Regions from separate parts of the Butyricicoccus porcorum genome, predicted to be linked through region 1. Evidence: predicted binding sites of a transcription regulator. Region 1 holds the regulator's gene; each other region holds the start of a gene.
What was found. The regulator Rex, encoded in region 1, represses fermentation and respiration genes when NADH is low (regulators of the CRP and FNR family bind a similar motif). The targets are predictions, from matches to a motif close to ATTGTTAANNNNTTAACAAT.
Positions count from the first base shown of each region.

Region 2: ACLM7Z_RS04380 (acyl-CoA dehydrogenase) is a predicted target of Rex. The motif match lies at 1,872-1,891, and genes of this name have one in related genera.
Region 3: ACLM7Z_RS01980 (phosphoglycerate kinase) is a predicted target of Rex. The motif match lies at 1,662-1,681, and genes of this name have one in related genera.

Region 1 covers NZ_CP178353.1:1,532,170-1,535,446, reverse strand. The annotation lists gene ACLM7Z_RS07480 (hypothetical protein) at 1-395, opposite strand, end outside; gene ACLM7Z_RS07475 (DUF2614 family zinc ribbon-containing protein) at 642-956, opposite strand; gene ACLM7Z_RS07470 (hypothetical protein) at 1,055-1,198, opposite strand; gene ACLM7Z_RS07465 (redox-sensing transcriptional repressor Rex) at 1,335-1,988, opposite strand; gene ACLM7Z_RS07460 (NADP-dependent isocitrate dehydrogenase) at 2,017-3,225, opposite strand.
Region 2 covers NZ_CP178353.1:901,474-904,750, reverse strand. The annotation lists gene acrB (acryloyl-CoA reductase electron transfer subunit gamma) at 1-456, opposite strand, end outside; gene ACLM7Z_RS04380 (acyl-CoA dehydrogenase) at 479-1,624, opposite strand; gene ACLM7Z_RS04375 (NAD(+) synthase) at 1,988-3,277, opposite strand, start outside.
Region 3 covers NZ_CP178353.1:432,543-435,819, forward strand. The annotation lists gene tpiA (triose-phosphate isomerase) at 1-229, opposite strand, end outside; gene ACLM7Z_RS01980 (phosphoglycerate kinase) at 343-1,548, opposite strand; gene ACLM7Z_RS01985 (DegV family protein) at 1,710-2,582, opposite strand; gene trmL (tRNA (uridine(34)/cytosine(34)/5-carboxymethylaminomethyluridine(34)-2'-O)-methyltransferase TrmL) at 2,596-3,081, opposite strand.

The DNA of each region.
Region 1 (3,277 bases):
ATGGCGGGCAACTGAACAATCGGCGCACCGCCGAGAATGAGATTGAACAAAATGGATGCAACCATGCTCATGGTCGGGCACATCACAGCGACCGTACCTGCCTGCCGCATCAGCTGACAGAAATACGGGTTGTCTGTCTCCGGATTGCAGTGGCGTGCCATAAACCGGGCGCCCAGTCGATTGCCCCACAGATTGGAAAACAGAAAGACGAACACGCCCATGTACAGCGCTTCCTTAAACGCCTCCCAGAACACGATGTCGGTCATGTTGCTGAATCCGCCCGCCGACAGGTTAAAGCCCATCTTGATAGCGATGTTGTAGACCTCCATGCCGTATGCCATCGCATACGACATAATCAGCCCGAAAATGATGCCCTGTGTCTTTGTCTTCGGCATATGTATCTCCTCCTGCGCACAATGCGCAATATAATGTGAATCCCCGCCTTGCATGCAAAGAAAAAAGCGCATAATATCCGAACTCGGATATTACACGCTTTGCGATAACCAAATACATCTTTGTGCTACACGGTATCTTTATTTTCGCACATGCTGTGGCAAAAAGTCAAGGAACATTTTTTGCAGGAGTACAAAAAAATGCGGTACAGCCGAAGCCATACCGCATTTTCCGTTTTCAGAAGTGCCTTACCAGACCTGATTTCCCTTGCTGTCCATAAACGAACGTTTGCAGTACCGGCATTCGAGCACCGGGCCGATCAGCGGCAGCGGCTTATGGCAGTTCGGGCAGCGCCATTTGACCATGTTGATGGCATAAAATACAACCACACAGAGAATGGCAGCATAGCCCAGACGGTTTGCAATCAGGTTGTTTGCATCCTGCGTTGCAAAACAGATCACGCATGAGATGACGATCATGGCAATTCCTGCCATCAGCACATAAAATGCGATGCGGTGCCACTTGCGGTACGGTTTTTCTTCACGGAACGGCGTTTTTGCCATATATGATCTCTCCTGTTACTTTTTTCTTTTTATTTTAACACATTCCCCCACGGGATGCAACGCCATGCGCTGCCATCCGCGTGAAAAACGGAAATCTCTTAGCAGCAGTCACAGGAATTGCCGCCATTGCAGCCGCCATTGCCGCCCCAGCCGAACGAACCGCCGCCGCAGCAGAAGATCAGGATCAGGATGATAATCCAGCAGCAGTCAAAACCGCCGAAGCCACACGAATTGTTGCACATAACAAATTCCTCCTGTTTCATAATTTCATTCTCATAGTATTGGGTGGACAGGCCGGAGGTGCAGGCAAAGCGAAGTTTTTTCCAAAAAGATCAGCCCGCCCCGCCAAAGCGGAACGGGCTGTATCTGTTTCCCGTGTTATTCGCCGAACTCAAACGGATCCGTCGCCTTCATGTGATAACACAGCTTCATCAGTGAATCGGAAAAATGCACATTTTCCACCGGAACGCCGAGATGATCCTGACGCAGCGACACATTGGAGAAATTCCAGATGCCGCGCACACCACAGCGCACCAGGCGCTCGGAGACCAACTGTGCCTGGTCGGCCGGAACGCACAGCACCGCGATATCCGGACGCTCACGCTCACAGAACAGCTCCAGGTCATGCAGCGCATGCACCGGAATGCCGCGGAAATCGCGGCCAATGACCTCCGCAGCTGTGTCAAATGCTGCAATTGGGCGGACGCCGCAGAAAGAAAAGTCAAAATTGCGAAGCAGGGCGCGGCCGAGATTGCCCACCCCCAGCAGGATGGCGCGCTGACTGCCGGCGACGCCGAGAATGCGTTCCAGCTCGACAATCAGCTTGTCCACACTGTATCCGTAGCCCTGCTGACCGAAGCCACCGAAGCAGCTCAGATCCTGCCGGATCTGCGACGCAGTCAAATCCATCTGCGCTGCCAGATCCTTGGACGAAATTCGTCCGACTCCTTCATTTGCCAGCTGGCGAAGTGTGCGGTAATAGCGCGGCAGACGGCTTATGACTGCCTTGGATACATGCTTTGCGTTTTCCACGGATAATCCTCCTGAGTTCCTTTATTAATCAAAGGGAGGCTTCCAGAGTTTCACGAACAGCCTTGATGAAGCCTTCCGTATTGAGTGGGGTGACATCCTCGAGCGTGGTAATCAGCGCGAGGTCTTTTGTCATCTTACCAGATTCTACGGTGTCAATGCAAGCCTTTTCGAGCTTGTCAGCAAATGCAGACAATTCCGGCAGGCCGTCCAGCTCGCCGCGCTTGCGCAGTGCGCCCGTCCAGGCAAAGATGGTTGCGATGGAATTGGTCGAGGTTTCCTCGCCCTTCAGGTGCTTGTAATAATGGCGCTGTACGGTGCCATGCGCTGCCTCATATTCATAGACGCCCTTCGGGGAAACCAGAACAGAGGTCATCATGGACAGGGAGCCGTATGCAGTTGCGAGCATGTCGCTCATGACGTCGCCGTCGTAGTTCTTGCACGCCCAGATGTAGCCGCCGTTGGAGCGAATGACGCGGGCAACGGCATCGTCGATCAGAGTGTAGAAATATTCCAGACCGAGCTCCTCGAACTTCTCCTTGTACTCGGTGTCATAGATTTCCTGGAAGATGTCCTTAAACGTGTGGTCATACTTCTTGGAAATGGTGTCCTTGGTTGCAAACCACAGATTCTGCTTTGTATCAACTGCAAAGTTGAAACAGCTTCTCGCAAAGCTCTCGATGGAGGAGGTCAGGTTGTGCATGCCCTGTACAATGCCGGAGCCTGCAAAGTTGTGTACCAGCTCGCGGGTCTCGCTGCCATCTTCAGCGGTATAAACCAGCTCAACTTTGCCCGGGCCCGGAATCTTCATCTCAGAGCCCTTGTATACGTCGCCGTAAGCATGACGTGCAATCGTAATCGGCTTAACCCAGTTCTTGACATACGGTTCAATGCCCTTGACCAGAATCGGCGCACGGAACACAGTGCCGTCGAGGATGGCGCGGATGGTGCCGTTCGGGCTCTTCCACATCTCCTTCAGGTTATACTCGTCCATGCGTGCCGCATTCGGCGTGATGGTTGCACACTTGACGGAAACGCCGTACTTCTTGGTGGCCTCCGCAGAGTCGACCGTAACCTGATCGTTGGTCTTATTGCGGTATTCCAGACCCAGATCGTAATACTCAGTCTTCAGGTCGATAAACGGACAGAGCAGCTCGTCCTTAATCATCTTCCAGATGACACGGGTCATTTCGTCGCCGTCCATCTCGACGAGCGGTGTAGTCATTTTAATCTTTTCCATGACGGATTATTCCTCCTGTCTGTATCGGAGCGGCGCAGAAGAGCATTTTCCC
Region 2 (3,277 bases), 630 kb from region 1:
CTCTACCTTCAGGTCTGCAACGTAGGTGATCTGCGGGATGCCCAGCTTCTCTGCGATCTGCGGGCCTACCTGTGCGGTATCGCCGTCGATTGCCTGACGGCCGCACATTACGATGTCATCGGACTCTACGCCGATCTTGTTCACTGCTGCTGCCAGGATCTGGGAGGTAGCGAAGGTGTCGGAACCGCCGAATTCACGGCCGGATACCAGAACTGCTTCGTCTGCGCCCATTGCCAGGATTTCACGCAGCATGCCTTCTGCCGGGGGAGGACCCATGGTGACAACAATAACCTTGCAGCCGGTCTGATCCTTCAGGGTCAGAGCTGCTTCGATTGCGTTCTTATCGTCCGGGTTGATGATAGCAGCCATAGAAGCGCGGTCCAGGGTGCCGTCCGGCTTGACAGCAACCTTACCAGAGGTATCCGGAACCTGCTTTACGCATACGATAACTTTCATAATACTGTAATCCTCCCTATTCTTACTTGCCGAGTACGTTGTTTGCGATTACCATGCGCTGTACCTGGGAAGTGCCCTCGTAGATCTCGGTGATCTTGGCATCGCGCATCATGCGCTCCAGCGGGTACTCACGGATGTAACCGTAACCGCCGAAGATCTGAAGTGCCTTGGTGGTAACGTCCATAGCGGTCTCAGCAGCGAACAGCTTAGCCATAGCAGCTTCCTTGTTATACGGCAGGCCATGATCCTCGTTGAATGCAGCGCGGCGAACCAGCAGGCGGGCAGCCTCAACCTGGGTCTCCATGTCAGCGATCATCCACTGCAGGCCCTGGAACTTGGACAGGGTTTTGCCGAACTGAACGCGCTCCTTCATGTACTGAACAGCCTGATCCAGTGCGCCCTGCGCAATGCCGAGTGCCTGGGAAGCGATGCCGATACGGCCGCCGTCGAGGGTGGTCATAGCGATCTTGAAGCCCTGGCCTTCCTTGCCCAGCAGACGGTCTGCCGGCAGGTGCATGTCTTCAAATACCAGCTCAGCGGTCTGGGAACCGCGGATGCCCATCTTATGCTCGATCTTGCCGATGGAGAAGCCCGGGTCGTCCTTATCAACGATGAATGCGGAAATGCCGCGGGTGCCCTTGCTCTTATCGGTCATCGCGAAGATAACGTAGGTGCTTGCAACGCCGCCGCCGGTGATGAATACCTTGGAGCCGTTGACGATGTAGGAGCCGTCCTCCTGCTTCTCAGCAACAGTCTGCTGGCCCGCAGCGTCGGTACCTGCGTTCGGCTCGGTCAGGCCGAATGCACCGGTCTTGGTGCTGCTGATGAGCGGGCGGAGCCACTTTTCCTTCTGCTCCGGCGTGCCGTACTTATAAATCGGCCATGCGCACAGGGTAGCGTGCGAGGAAATGATACAGCCAGTGGTGCCGCAGAAGCGGGATGCTTCTTCGATTGCAATCGTGTAGCAGATGGTGTCGCCGCCGGAGCCGCCGAGCTCCTTCGGGAACTGAATGCCCATCAGGCCATATTTGCGCATCTTCTCGACGGTCTCATGCGGATAACGCTCCTGCTCGTCGATTTCTGCGGCAATCGGCTCAATTTCGTTGACCGCGAATTCACGGCACATCTTCTGAACCATTGCCTGCTCTTTTGTAAGCCTAAAATCCATACCAGTAAACCTCCCAAAAAAATGAATTCCAAAATATGAATACATGCGAGCATCCGGGCGATCTGGCTTTACGCCAAAATGCACGCTGCATTTCATGGAATGTGGGTTAATACATATACACACACACATGTATACGATAAATATTATATTCATTCGCAAGGGTTTGTCAAGAATTTCACCCATTTATTTTGTATAAAAGAATCAATTTAACAAGAACTTACCCATCTTTTTTCATACTTATTGACAATTTGTTAATGATTTAACAAATCTTTCGTGCAAAATATACAAATAGTGTTCAAAGCGTGAAAAAAGCGGCGGAATGTGTCAGTGGCACATCCCGCCGCAAATCGCGCATTTTTCTGTTTACAGCTGCTCACACTGTTCCATCCACAGCGCGCTGACGGCATCTGACGGCATACGCCAGTCGCCGCGCGGCGACAGTGTGACCGTACCGACCTTCGGGCCATCCGGCAGGCAGGAACGCTTGAACTGCTGGATAAAGAAGCGGCGGACAAATGTCGTCAGCCATTTTTTGATGGTGGCATCGTCGTACACGCCCGCAAACGCCTGCTTTGCCATGCGGAAAATCTTCTTCGGCTCCATGCCAAAGCGCAGCAGATAATACAGGAAAAAATCATGCAGCTCGTAGGGGCCGACCAGCTCCTCGGTCTTCTGCGAGATTTCGCCGTCCTTCGGCGGCAGCAGCTCCGGGGAAACCGGTGTTGCGAGCACATCGCGCAGCACGCGCCCGGTCTCACCGCCCGCCCGGTCCGCTTCATACGCGGTCAGATAACGCACCAGCGTCTTCGGAATCGAGCTGTTGACGCCGTACATCGACATGTGATCGCCGTTGTAGGTTGCCCAGCCGAGTGCCAGCTCGGACAGGTCGCCCGTACCAATGACCATGCCGCCGGTCTTGTTCGCCAGATCCATCAGCACCTGGGTGCGCTCACGCGCCTGGCCGTTTTCAAACGTGACGCTGTGGTCTTCCATATCGTGGCCGATGTCGATGAAGTGCTGCGTGACCGATGCACCGATTTCAATCGTCTTGCAGGTTGTGCCATACGCTGCGGCCAGGGTCAGCGCATTGTTCTTCGTGCGGCTGGTCGTGCCGAAGCACGGCATCGTAACGGCAATGATGTCCCTGCGGTCGCGTCCGAGCAGATCAAATGCATGAACCGTGACGATGAGCGCAAGTGCGGAATCCAATCCGCCGGATAGTCCGACGACTGCCGTCTTCGCATGCGCATGGCGCACGCGTGTCGCAAGGCCGGTTGCCTGAAGCGTCAGAATTTCTTCGCAGCGTGCAGCGAGGTCGCCCTTGTCTGACGGCACGAACGGTGTCTGTGCAATCGGACGGGTCAGCTCGGTCTCGCGCAGCTCCATATCAAACCAGACACGGGAAACATAGCCTTCCCGGAAGGTATTCTGACGGCGGCGCTCATAAGTCAGACGTGTGACATCGATTTCCGAAATCGTCAGACCGGTGGCAAACCGCGGCGACTGTGCCAGCAGCGTGCCATTTTCCGCAATGATATTGTGTGCGGCAAACACCAGGTCCGTGGATGACTCGCCCTGGCCTGCATCGCAGTAAATATAACCGCACAGGCCGCGGCCGGACTGCATGCAAACCAGATTGCGGCGGTATGCCGC
Region 3 (3,277 bases), 1.1 Mb from region 1:
CGCCCTTCGGCTCAAAGTGCATGTTCTCAGCGCCGATGGCAATCTTGGAGCCCTTTGCAGCCTTGACAGCGGTCGGGATGTCTACGTACGGTACGCACAGTACCATCTCACACCACTTGACCTTGCTGACCAGCGGCTTGAGCTCTTCGATCAGAGCCTTTGCCTGGCTCGGGGTCATGTTCATCTTCCAGTTACCAGCGATAATAGTCTTGCGATATCTGCGATTCATATTGGTTTTCCCCTTCCTAGAAAAATCCTTTTTTGATCGGCAACAGGTGCCGAAACGTTTTATATCTCAGCGTCCCTGCGGCGCGCAGCTGCAGGGACGGACTGAACGAAAACTTACTTGTCCTCGAGGCATGCGATGCCCGGGAGAACCTTGCCTTCCATGAACTCCAGCGAAGCGCCGCCGCCGGTGGAGATATGGGTCATCTTGTCCGCGTAGCCCAGCTGCTGAACGGCTGCTGCGGAATCGCCGCCGCCGATGATGGTGATCGCATCGGTCTTGCTCAGAGCCTCTGCAACTGCCTTGGTGCCGACTGCGAACTTCTCGAACTCAAATACGCCCATCGGGCCATTCCAGATGACGGTGCCTGCGTCAGCAACTGCATCGCAGTATGCCTCAACGGTCTTCGGGCCGATGTCCAGGCCCTGCCAGCCGTCCGGGATTTCGCCGGCAGCGACAACCTTGCTGTCTGCGTCTGCTGCGAACTTGTCCGCAATCACGGTGTCAACCGGCAGCAGGAGCTTGACGCCCTTTGCGTTTGCCTTCTCGATCATCTCGAGCGCATAGCCCTTCCAGTCTTCCTCGAGCAGGGAATCGCCGATCTTGCCGCCCTGTGCTGCGGAGAAGGTGTATGCCATGCCGCCGCCGATGATAATGGTATCAGCGATTTCAAGCAGGTTGTTGATGACGCCGATCTTGGACGAAACCTTGGAGCCACCCAGGATTGCGACCAGCGGACGCTTCGGAGCTGCCAGTGCGCCGCCGATGATCTCCAGCTCCTTCTGGATCAGGAAGCCGGAAACTGCCGGCAGGTAAGCGGCAACGCCTGCGGTGGAAGCATGTGCGCGGTGTACGGTGCCGAACGCGTCGGAAACGTAAACGCCGCCCTCACCGGCCAGGTCAGCCAGTGCCTTTGCAAATGCCGGATCGTTCTTGGTCTCGCCGTTGTCATAGCGCAGGTTTTCGAGCAGCAGGATCTGTCCCGGCTGGAGAGCTGCAGCCTTTGCCTTTGCGTCCTCGCCGACGATGTCCTTCGCCAGGATGACTTCCTTGCCCAGCAGCTCGCTCAGGCGTGCTGCGACGGGAGCCATGGACAGCTCAGGCTTCCACTCGCCCTTCGGCTTGCCCATGTGCGAGCATGCGATAACTGCCGCATTGTTATCCAGCAGATACTGGATGGTCGGCAGGGCTGCACGGATGCGCTTGTCATCGGTGATGACGCCGCTTCCGTCCTTTGCCATCGGAACATTAAAGTCACAGCGCAGAAGTACCTTCTTGCCATTTACGTCGATGTCTACGACACTCTTCTTATTGTAGTCCATTGTATAACACTCCTTATTAACTGGAACAACGTACTGTCATACGTGGAAAGCAGCAAATATGCGCGTTTCCACCCAAAAATTATACCGTCTTGCGGCGTAGTTTTCAAGATGCTTTTGTTAAAAAATGCCCAATCCGGCGATTTTTTCAGCTGAGCTGCGGGTCAGTCGCGCGGTTTTCCGCGAAAAATGACTGCAATCGACTGCGGGCCGGCATTTGTCGTAACCGCCATACCAATCGGATAGCGCTCGACAGAGCCGAAGCCTGCCTCCAGCATCAGCTTCTCGGCAAGCGCAATCTGCTCCTCCGGCACAGCCGCATAGACCACATAGGCCGTCTGTCCTGCGGGATCGACCGCCTCCTTCTTCGCCAGCTCGACCAGCTTCGGCACGACATTTTTGTCGCCGCGCACCTTCGTGCACACATCAACCGAGCCTGCGCGCACGAGCGAAATCGGGCGCAGACCGAGCGCTTCGCCGACGAACGCCGTGCCGCCGGAAATGCGTCCGCTCTTCTTGAGGTGGCGCAGGCTGTACACGCCGAGATATGCCTCCATGCACTTGATGCTGTGGCGCATGGTGCGCACAATCTCGTCAAACGATGCGCCCGCCTCGCGCAGCTTTGCGCCCTCGATAACGACATTGCCGTACATATAGGTGTAGCTCTCGGAATCGATCAGCTCGATCACCATATCTTGCCCGCATTCCTCATAAAACATGTCGCGGACAATGTTCGCGGTCTGATAGGAGCCGGAGCCTGCACCGTTGATGATGACGCCGACACAGTGCGTGCAGCCCTCCGCCTTCGCCTTTTTGTACTGCGCCATCAGATCCTCCATTTTGATCTGCGACGTCTGCGGTATCTCGTCGCTCTCCAGCAGGAGCTTCCAATATTCCTCCGGCGTGATGTCATAATACTCGCGGTAGGTCTTCCCGTTCGCCTGAATCTGAATTGGGACGATATCAATATTCCAGCGTTCCGCCTGCTCGTGCGGCAGATCGGACGTCGAATCTGTGAAAATGCAAATTTTTTCCATTTTGTGCTACCTCTCAAATCTCCGGAAACGGTCCTGCGCTGACCAGCCCTTCAAAGTCATTCTGCCGCAACGCCTCATAGACCAACACAGCCGCGCTGTTGGACAGATTGAGGCACCGCGCACCCTCGCGCATCGGAATGCGCACACAGCGCTCCGGGTGCTCCGCCAGCATGGCCTCCGGCAGACCCTTCGTCTCCTTTCCGAACAGCAGATAGGCGTCCGGCGGATATGTGACGTCAGTATAACGCTGGGTTCCCTTGCTGGTGGCATAAAAATACGTGCCGTCGGGGTTTTTCTCCCAGAATTCGTCCAGTGAATCGTAATATCGCACATCGAGCAGATGCCAGTAATCCAGACCGGCGCGTTTGAGCTGTCTGTCCGTAATTTCAAAGCCGAGCGGCCCAACCAGATGCAGTGTGCAGCCGGTGACGGCACAGGTACGCGCAATATTGCCGGTATTCTGTGGGATCTCCGGCTCTACCAAAACAATGCCAAGCATATCCATTCCCCTTCTGTCTGATGCAGCGCACTGGTTGCGCGGCTGCCATATAATAATAATAGGCTATTTTCGCATCTATTTCAAGCAAGTTTTGCGGCAAAACGCGAAAAATCTGCGCATTCGCCCGCCTTTTTTGCGTTTTTTTATCGAAAAACGCAAAATGCCCCGCAGCCATCCGGCCGCAGAGCATACATTG